Regions from separate parts of the Streptomyces sp. NPDC003720 genome, predicted to be linked through region 1. Evidence: riboswitches for the same ligand, from Rfam matches in the RefSeq annotation. Region 1 holds a riboswitch; each other region holds the start of a gene.
The links. A riboswitch is a leader RNA that binds a small molecule or an ion and turns the genes downstream of it on or off. The one in region 1 is predicted to bind cyclic di-AMP.
Positions count from the first base shown of each region.

Region 2: linked by a shared signal. The riboswitch ahead of ACFYU0_RS30495 (transglycosylase SLT domain-containing protein) and the one ahead of ACFYU0_RS32310 (M23 family metallopeptidase) in region 1 are both predicted to bind cyclic di-AMP.
Region 3: linked by a shared signal. The riboswitch ahead of ACFYU0_RS22540 (C40 family peptidase) and the one ahead of ACFYU0_RS32310 (M23 family metallopeptidase) in region 1 are both predicted to bind cyclic di-AMP.

Region 1 covers NZ_JBIANZ010000014.1:128,144-131,409, forward strand. Annotated here, with positions in the region: gene ACFYU0_RS32305 (GntR family transcriptional regulator) at 106-801, opposite strand; gene ACFYU0_RS32310 (M23 family metallopeptidase) at 1,000-1,755, opposite strand; cyclic di-AMP (ydaO/yuaA leader) riboswitch at 1,768-1,931, opposite strand; gene ACFYU0_RS32315 (M16 family metallopeptidase) at 2,177-3,266, opposite strand, start outside.
Region 2 covers NZ_JBIANZ010000012.1:136,474-139,739, forward strand. Annotated here, with positions in the region: gene ACFYU0_RS30490 (Cof-type HAD-IIB family hydrolase) at 83-895, shown strand; gene ACFYU0_RS30495 (transglycosylase SLT domain-containing protein) at 958-1,443, opposite strand; cyclic di-AMP (ydaO/yuaA leader) riboswitch at 1,447-1,631, opposite strand; gene ACFYU0_RS30500 (polyprenyl synthetase family protein) at 2,165-3,175, shown strand.
Region 3 covers NZ_JBIANZ010000008.1:75,087-78,352, forward strand. Annotated here, with positions in the region: gene ACFYU0_RS22535 (tellurite resistance/C4-dicarboxylate transporter family protein) at 1-58, opposite strand, end outside; gene ACFYU0_RS22540 (C40 family peptidase) at 339-1,583, opposite strand; cyclic di-AMP (ydaO/yuaA leader) riboswitch at 1,591-1,762, opposite strand; gene pcrA (DNA helicase PcrA) at 2,046-3,266, shown strand, end outside.

The DNA.
Region 1 (3,266 bases):
GGCGGCACGGCTCCGCCGTTTCTCCGGAAATCCAGGCGCGCGGGAAATCGGGCAGCGGAAATACCGCGCCACGGAATTCCCCCCTCTTTGTATACGGTGCCCGTGTTAATGCCGCCGGCCCGACATGTTTACGGCATGTTGCGAAGTCCTCACACGGTCCGGGCGGCCCTCGCCGCCGGAAAAGCGCAATCGGTGCGCGGCCGTAGCGCGCTCGGTGTGCAGCGCCGTGAGCGCACGCGCGCGTTCGCCGTCGCCGCGCGCCACCGCGTCCACGATCGCGCCGTGCTCGGTCCAGGAGTCCACCGGGCTCGGCGGGGCCGCCACCGCGTACATCCAGGCGATCTTGTGCCGGAGCTGGGTCAGCATCGACGTCAGCGAGGGACTGCCGCAGGCCTGGGCGAGTGTCTCGTGGAACCAGCCCCCCAGCGCGCGCAGATCCTCGCTGCCGCCCCGCCGGGCCCGCTCCTGCCCCAGCCTGACCAGGCCGCGCAGCACCTTCAGATGGGCCTCGGTGCGCCGCTGGGCGGCCCGGAAGGCGCCGAGCGGCTCCAGGAGCACGCGCATCTCCAGCAGGTCGGCGGCCTCCTGCTCGGTCGGTTCGGCCACGCACGCGCCCGCGTGCCGCCGGGTCACCACGAAGCCCTCGGCCTCCAGGGTGCGCAGGGCCTCGCGGACGGGGACGCGCGAGACGCCGTAGCGGCGGGCCAGGACTTCCTCGGTGAGCCGGCCGCCGCGCTCGTGGACGCCTGCGACGATGTCGTCCCGGATCGCCGTGCACACCGAATGCGCCGGAATACGCATGACCGACCTCCGCCTTAATCCCCGTGAAACGCCGACGATGGACGCGTTGACTCGTGACTCTATTCCAAGGGAGCGGAATCTCCGACGGCGGGCCGGAATCCATGAATATTTTTTGGCCGGACAGCGGCGAACACCGCCGGGAACGGCGAAAGCCCCGGCTCGGTGAGCCGGGGCTTTCGGATGTCCGTGCGCGAGGCGTCAGACGTGCACGCCGTGCTGGCGGAGGTAGGCGACGGGGTCGACGTCCGAGCCGTACTCGGGCGTCGTACGGGCCTCGAAGTGGAGGTGCGGGCCGGTGACGTTGCCCGTCGCGCCCGACAGGCCGATCTGCTGGCCCGGGGTCACCTTCTGGCCCACCGTGACGCCGATGGAGGACAGGTGGCCGTACTGGGTGTACATGCCGTCGGCCATCCGGATCACGATCTGGTTGCCGTACGCCCCGCCCCAGCCGGTGGAGACGACGGTGCCGGCGCCGACCGCGTGCACGGAGGTGCCGCTGGCGGCGTGGAAGTCGATGCCCGTGTGCGAGCCGGACGACCACAGCGAGCTGCTGGCCTGGTACGCCGTCGAGACGTACGAGTGCACGATCGGGGCGACGAAGGCGTTCAGGCGCTTGCGCTCGGCCTCACGGGCGGCGCGCGCCGCGGCCTCGCGTTCCTTCTTCGCCTCGGCGGCGGCCGCCTTGACGGCGGCCTCCTCGGCCGCCTGCCGCTCGGCGGCCTGCGTCTGGGCGGCGGCCTGCTCGTCGATCTGCTCGGCGACCTGGTCGCTCACGCTGATCACCGGCGTGAGGCCGGTCTGCTCGACGGGCTTCTCCACGGCGAACGCCGGGGCGGCCGCGAGGCTGCCGATGACGCCGGTGGTGGTGAGGGCTGCGACACCCGCCGCCTGAGCGGTGGTGCGCTTGACGCGGCCGGGCTTGCGGTGCTTCCCGGAGGCGCACATGAACGCCATGAAGTGGCTGGTCCTTTCCTTCCCTCTCGCCTACCGGGTTAGCTGACGGGTTCGGAGCAGGAAGGTCTCCTACGGACTCCCTCGCTCGCGCGCGGGCGTCCGATTCACCCCAGGGACTGCGATGGGTCCCCGGCTCCCCTGGCTCGCGCCGTACGGGGACTCGGCGATGACTGTCCGGTGCCGCGGGCGCGGCGCACTGCCTGACGGACAGCCCGGATGACGCTAAGCGGCCCGGTCTCCGGCACCCAAACGGATCCGGGCTTTTGTAGCGCATCCCACAGGGCAGACAGGCAACCTCCGCCTCAATTCGGACATCTGGACAAGGGCGCCCCACCTGTTTCGCGAAGGACCGCGCACACGATGGGGACCTGACGGCCCGTCGGCCGCGAGGTCCCCATGCGCGCGTGGCGCCGTCCGGCCGCTACTCGGCGGCGACCACGGTGACTTCGCCGATGCCGAGCGCCTGCACCGGCTCCTTGATCTGCGCCGCGTCACCGACCAGGACCGTCACCAGACCGTCCACCGGGAAGGCGCTGACGACCGCCGCGGTGGCCTCGACCGTGCCGGTGGCCGCGAGCCGCTGATACAGCGTCGCCTGGAAGTCGTCGGGCAGGTGCTGCTCGACCTGGTCGGCCAGGGTGCTCGCGACGGCCGCCGCGGTCTCGTACTTCAGCGGCGCCACCCCGACCAGGTTCTGCACGGCGACGTCCCGCTCGGCGTCGGTCAGGCCCTCGGCGGCGAGGGTGCGCAGCACCTTCCACAGGTCGTCGAGCGCCGGACCGGTGTTCGGGGTGTCCACGGAGCCGCTGATGGCGAGCATCGCGGCGCCGGTGCCGTCCGGAGCGGACCGCAGGACCTGCCCGAAGGCGCGCACGCCGTAGGTGTAACCCTTCTCCTCGCGCAGCACGCGGTCCAGGCGGGAGGTGAGCGTGCCGCCGAGGCAGTAGGTGCCGAGCACCTGGGCGGGCCAGACCCGGTCGTGCCGGTCGGGGCCGATCCGGCCGATGAGCAGCTGGGTCTGGACGGCGCCGGGGCGGTCGACGATGACGACACGGCCGGTGTCGTCGGCGGTCACCGGCGGCACCGGGCGCGGCTCGCCGGGGGTACCGGACCAGGCGCCCAGGGTGTCGGCGAGCAGGGCGTCCAGATCGGTGCCGGTGAGGTCGCCGACCACGACCGCGGTCGCCGTCGCGGGACGCACATGACGGTCGTAGAAGGCGCGGACCGCGGCCGCGTCGATCTTCTCGACCGTCTCCTCGGTGCCCTGGCGCGGGCGCGACATGCGCGCGGTGGCCGGGAACAGCTCCTTGGAGAGCTCCTTGGCGGCGCGCCGGGAGGGGTTGGCCAGCTCGTGCGGGATCTCGTCCAGCCGGTTGCGCACCAGCCGCTCGACCTCGCTCTCCGCGAAGGCGGGGGCGCGCAGGGCGTCGGCGAGCAGACCGAGGCCCTTGGCCAGCCGGGAGGCCGGCACCTCGAGGCTGAGCCGGACGCCCGGGTGGTCGGCGTGCGCG
Region 2 (3,266 bases), on a different contig from region 1:
ACCCGGGAAACGCCTCCCGCGGGCCCCAAGTCCCGCGGGAACCTGGTGAGTCGGCGGGCCGTGCGGTCCGTATTCTCTGATCATGGCCGCACCTCCCGCATACGCCCTGATCGCCACCGACCTGGACGGCACGCTGCTGCGCGGTGACGACACCGTCTCCGAACGGTCGCTCGCCGCGCTGGAGCGGGTGGCGCGGGCCGGTGCCCGGCACCTGGTGGTGACGGGCCGGCCGGCCCCCCGGGTGCGGCCGCTCCTGGCCGCGCTCGGCTGCACGGGGCTCGCGGTGTGCGGGCAGGGGGCGCAGGTCTACGACGCCGGCACCGAACGCCTGCTGTGGTCGGTGCGGCTGGACCGGGAACTGGCCGAGACCGCGCTCGGCAAGATCGAGGCCGAGGTGGGGCAGGTCTTCGCGGCCGTCGACCAGGACGGCGTGGACGGCCTCACGCTGATCGAACCGGGTTACCTGATGCCCCACCCGACCCTGCCCGCGGTGCGGGTCGACCGGCGCGACGACCTGTGGCGCGAGCCCATCAGCAAGGTGCTGCTGCGCCATCACACGCTGTCGGACGACGAGTTGGCGGCGACCGCGCGGGCGGCGGTGGGGTCGCTGGCCACGGTCACCATGTCCGGGCCGGGCACGGTGGAGCTCCAGCCGTGCGGCGTCACCAAGGCGACCGGACTCGCGCTGGCGGCCGGCCGTCTCGGGGTCCCCGCCGAACGGGCCCTGGCCTTCGGCGACATGCCCAACGACATCCCCATGTTCGCCTGGGCGGGCCGCGGGGTCGCCATGGCGAACGCCCACCCCGAACTCAAGGCGGTCGCGGACGAGGTCACGACGTCGAACGAGGACGACGGCGTCGCCGTCGTCCTCGAAGGACTGTTCCCGGCCGGCTGACCGGGACGCGGGCAGCGGCCCGCGGCGGGCGCCGGTCAGGTGGCGCCACGCCGCGGTGCCGGTCAGTAGGCGCCGTTGACGTTGTCGATCGACCCGTAGCGGGCGGCCGCGTAGTTGCAGGCGGCGGTGATGTTCGCGACCGGGTCGTAGGGGTCGAACGCCGTTCCGGCCACGTGGTAGGTGTTGAAGGTCGGGTCGATCACCTGGAGCAGGCCCTTGGACGGGATGCCCTTGGCCGCGTTGGAGTCCCACAGGTTGATGGCGCGCGGGTTGCCCGAGGACTCGCGCATGATGTTGCGGTGGATGCCGTTGTAGGTGCCCGGGATGTGCTTCTCCGCCATGATCGCGAGGGACTCGCGGATCCAGCCGTCGAGGTTGTTCGGGTACCCGGCGAGGGTGGTGCCGGCCGAGCCGGCGGAGTCGGCCGCGAAGGCGCTGGTGGCGCCGACGACCGGAAGGGCGAGCACGGCGGCGCCGGTGCCGAGGACCGCGAGCTTGCGGGCGAGGCGGTTCGTGCGGACGCGGCGGGGCTGAGCGGCTGCAGGCATGGCCAAGTTCCTCTCCGTCGCCTGCGAGGTGAGCTGTCGGGTTCGGGCGGGGAGGTGCCCGGCCGTGCCGCCCGAGGCGGCACGGCTTCACCCCTTGCCGTTCCGGTGACGACACGTGTCGTCCGGTCCGGCGAACTTACCTGGGTCCCCCGCTCCTGCCGTACGAATGAGTTCGTCGATGGGTGGTGCCGGGCGGCGGCAGGATTCGGCGTTCCGCTCGACTGGCCGGGAACGTATGCGAGAGCACATGTCCGGAACAAGTGTCGGATTCACGTAAAGACCAAGTTGACCTTGTTCTGTTCCGTTTTGGGTACTTGATCCTTTGCGACTGCCAATGCTCAACTCGCTGATGTGGCGCGGAAAAACGGGTGGTGGCCGGGCGTGGCGGGCCGGCCGGGGCGCGTGACCCAATTCACGAAATAGCAAAGTATTCCAAATCAGACATGGGGGATTTGGGCTCGAGGGCAGGCGAGTGGGGAACGCTCCGCGGGATGCCTTGTGGCCGATTTCCTGCGCGTCACGAAAGGCGTATTAATGCGCCTAATGTCCGTATTATCGGGTGGTCGACACTGTGCCGATCATGGTCCGATGCCGTCCGTGCCGGACCGGTGGCCGCCCTCGGTGATCGAAACAGGACCGGATACGCTGACTTGAGTGAGGGCAGCGACCTATCGACAAACCGCGTAATCGCCAGCAGACACCAGCAGACAGGAGACCCCTCGTGACCGTCGTCGGGCCGTTCGGGCTGAGCGTGCGGGACCAGGCTCTGGAAGCCGATGTCCAGGCCGGATTGACGGCTGTCGAGGAAGGCTTGCTCGAGGCCACCAAGAGCGAGGTCCCGTTCATCACGGAGGCCGCGCAGCACCTCGTCCGGGCCGGCGGGAAGCGGTTCCGGCCGCTCCTCGTGATGCTCGCGGCGCAGTTCGGGGACCCGTACGCCCCCGGTGTGGTGCCGTCGGCCGTGGTCGTGGAGCTGACCCACCTGGCCACGCTGTACCACGACGACGTCATGGACGAGGCGTCCGTGCGGCGCGGGGTGGAGAGCGCCAACACGCGCTGGGGCAACTCCGTCGCCGTCCTGACCGGTGACTTCCTCTTCGCCCGCGCCTCCCAGATCCTCGCCGACCTCGGACCCGAGGCGGTCCGGGTCCAGGCCCTCGCGTTCGAGCGGCTGGTCACCGGGCAGATCCTGGAGACCGCGGGCCCCTCGGACGGCCGCGACCCGGTCGACCACTACCTGGACGTGCTGGGCGGCAAGACCGGCTCCCTGGTGGCGGTCTCCTGCCGGTTCGGCGCGATGATGTCCGGCGCCGACGAGACGGTCGTCGACGTGCTCACCCAGTACGGCGAGCGGCTCGGGGTCGCCTTCCAGCTCGCCGACGACGTCCTGGACATCGCCTCCGACTCGCACGAGTCGGGCAAGACCCCGGGGACCGACCTGCGCGAGGGCATCCCGACGCTGCCCGTGCTCCGGCTGCGCGAGCGCGCCGCCCGGCTGGGCCTGCCCGAGGACGTCGCGCTGTGCGAGCTGCTCGACTCCGACCTCGGGGACGACGCCCGGCTCGAGGAGGCGCTGACCGCGCTGCGCGCGCACCCCGCGCTGGAGCAGGCGCGCCGCGACACCGTGCGCTACGCCGAGGAGGCGCGCGCCGCGCTGGCCCCGCTGCCGGAGTGCGACTCCAAGGCGGCGCTGCTCGAACTGTGCGACGCGGTGGTGCACCGGGCCGGCTGAGGCCCCTGACGCCGGCCGAGGGCGGTGTCTCCCGCGTGACCCCTACGGGTCGGGGGAGGCGCCGCCCTCCGGTGTCATACCCCAGGCGTAC
Region 3 (3,266 bases), on a different contig from region 1:
CCCCCGCCGCCGGCGGACGCCCCGCCCACCACGTACGCACACCGGAGAAGCGGGGCATGGGCATGAGCCCGATGCTAGGCCGTGTCCGCAAAGTCGCGTCTGCGTCACGACGCCCGGCACGCACTCTCGCCGCACCGGCCGAAAGCCCGAGTACACCCAGTACGAGGGCATCCGACCGGCACTCCCCCAGCCTTCGGCCGGGGGGACCCCCAGAGCACGCACCGGACGCCGCGACGCCCGCCCTGCGGGCGAACGACGCGACTTTGCGGACACGACCTAGGGAGCGGAGCCGCCCGCGCTCGCGGGGCACGCGCGCGTGGAGCCCGAAAAGAGCACCGTCAGGCCGGCCGCACCACCCGGTGGACCACCGACTCGCCCGCCAGGTGCACCGGCTCCTCGCGCACGTACGCACCGGGGCGCGGGGCGTGGATCATCGTCCCGTCGCCCGTGCACAGGCCCACATGGCTGCTGTCGTGGTGGAAGAAGACCAGGTCGCCGGGGCGCGCTTCGTCGAGCGGGACGGCGGTGCCCATGGCGGCCTGGTCCCGCGCGGCACGCGGCAGGGCGACGCCGGCGGCCTTCCAGGCGGCCTGGGTCAGGCCGGAGCAGTCGTACGAGCCGGGCCCGCTGGCGCCGGAGACGTACGGCTTGCCGATCTGGGCACGGGCGAAGGCGATCGCCCTCTCTGCCTTGGTGACGGGGGCGTGCGGTACGACGGGCGGAGTGCTCGGCCGCCGCGCTGCGGACCGCGTCCGCTCCGGCGCCTGGGCCGGGACCGGAGAAGCAAGGACCGGAGGAGCCAGGACCGGGCCGGCGGCCGGTGCCGAAGCGAAGGCCTGAGCCGGGTCCGGAGCCGGGATCGCATCGAGTAGCGGGTCCGGAGCCGGGGGCGCCTCGAGCAGCGGGTCCGGAGTGGGGATCGCATCGAGAATCGGACCCGCGGTCGAAGCCGGGGCCTGGACCGCCAACGGATCCGTGGTGGAGGCCGGGGCCTGGAGTGGAGCCGGTGCCGGCATCGGTTCCGCGGCCGAAGCCGTCAGCCGGATCAGCAGCCCGCGCGCGGTGACGAGTTTGTGCTGGACGGCCGCCTTGGCCGTCCTCACGTCGTACGGTGCGGCGGTCGCCGGCGCCTCGTGAGCCCTGGGGGCCTTGCGCTCGGCGGCGCCCTTCACCCGGGAGGCCAGCCGGTGCATCAGCCGGTTCTGGGCGAAGTGGTCCTCCGGGAACTCCGCGAGGAGCGAACCGGCCGGCTCCGGAGCGGCGGCGAACGGAGCCAGCCCCTCGCGGGCCTTCGTGAACAGTCCCGGGCGCCGGACGGCCTCCGCGCGCGGGGCCTCGGCGCGAGCCCGCTGCACGGCCGCGGGCTCCTCGTCCGGGTCCGCCCTGCGGTACAGCTCGTCGATCTTCTTCTCGACCTCCTCCAGGCTCGGCCTGCCGTCGCCCGCGGAGGGGGCGGAGGCCGAGGCGGACGCGGCCGTCTGGGACAGGACGGCCACGGAGGTGAGGGCGGCGGTGGCCAGGACGGGGGTGCGGATGCCCGTCCCGCGGGTCCCCGGGGGACCCGGCTTGCGGTGCGACGCCAAGGCTGGCGACTCCTTCCAACGTGCCGCCTACCGGGTTAGCTGTCGGGTTCGGGCGGGTGGTTCGGAAGGGTTGCCCTACGGCGTCTTCCCGGGCGGGAGTCGGCCGATTCACCCCAGGATCGGTGGGTCCCCGGCTCCGGCCGCCGTGAAGGGCGCACCGGACTCGGCGGAGGCCGCGCGGCCCGGCGAGGTTCGCCGGTAGGGGTCGTGCGGCCTGACGGAAACCTAGCCAACTCGTGTGACTCCTGTGAAGGTTGCTGTGCCATATGTCCGATACATTTCCGTGACCCGGGGCCGGTTTCATACAGGCGTGACAAGGCGATCTCGCAGGGTGAGGAGTCCGGCCGGGTCCGCGGCACGCCGGCCGGCGCGCTCGACGCGGGTCCTGTCGCCGACCTCACGGCCGCCGGTTTTCCGGTGCCGGGACCGGTTGTCGGTGCGGCCCCCTAGACTCGTAGAGCGATGAGCAGCCTCTTTGACGACAGCTTCCTGGCGGACCTCCAGGCCCCTCGTGGGCACGCGGAGGAGCCCCCGCCGCCGCCCGAGGACGATCACGCTCCGGAGCCCCTTCCGGACGATCTGTTCGGCGGGAAGTTCGACGTGCCGCCGGACCGGGACGCGCACTACCGCGACGGCGCCCCGCGTCCCGTGACCGACCCGGACGCGCTGCTCCGGGGGCTGAACGACAACCAGCGCGCCGCGGTGGTCCACGCCGGCTCTCCGCTGCTCATCGTGGCCGGCGCAGGCTCGGGCAAGACCCGCGTGCTCACCCACCGCATCGCCCACCTGCTCGCCGCGCGGAACGTGCACCCCGGCCAGATCCTCGCGATCACCTTCACCAACAAGGCCGCGGGCGAGATGAAGGAGCGGGTCGAGCAGCTCGTCGGCCCGCGCGCCGGCGCGATGTGGGTGATGACCTTCCACAGCGCGTGCGTGCGCATCCTGCGCCGCGAGTCCAAGAGACTCGGCTTCACGTCGTCCTTCTCGATCTACGACGCGGCCGACTCCAAGCGCCTGATGGCCCTGGTCTGCCGCGACCTCGACCTCGACCCTAAGCGCTACCCGCCGAAGTCCTTCAGCGCCAAGATCAGCAACCTCAAGAACGAGCTGATCGACGAGGAGGACTTCGCCGCCCAGGCCACCGACGGCTTCGAGAAGACCCTCGCCCAGGCGTACGCGCTCTACCAGTCGCGGCTGCGCGAGGCGAACGCGCTGGACTTCGACGACCTGATCATGACGACGGTCAACCTGCTGCGCGCCTTCCCGGACGTCGCGGAGCACTACCGCCGCCGCTTCCGGCACGTCATGGTCGACGAGTACCAGGACACCAACCACGCCCAGTACGCCCTGGTCCGGGAGCTGGTGGGCACCGGGCAGCACGACGAGGACGTGCCGCCCGGCGAGTCGGACCTGCCGCCCGCCGAGCTGTGCGTGGTGGGTGACGCGGACCAGTCGATCTACGCCTTCCGCGGCGCGACGATCCGCAACATCCTCCAGTTCGAGGAGGACTACCCGAACGCGACGACGATCCTGCTGGAGCAGAACTACCGCTCCACGCAGACCATCCTGTCCGCCGCCAACGCGGTCATCGAACGCAACGAGTCCCGCCGCCCGAAGAACCTGTGGACCAACGCCGGCCAGGGCGCGCGGATCACCGGTTACGTCGCCGACACCGAGCACGAC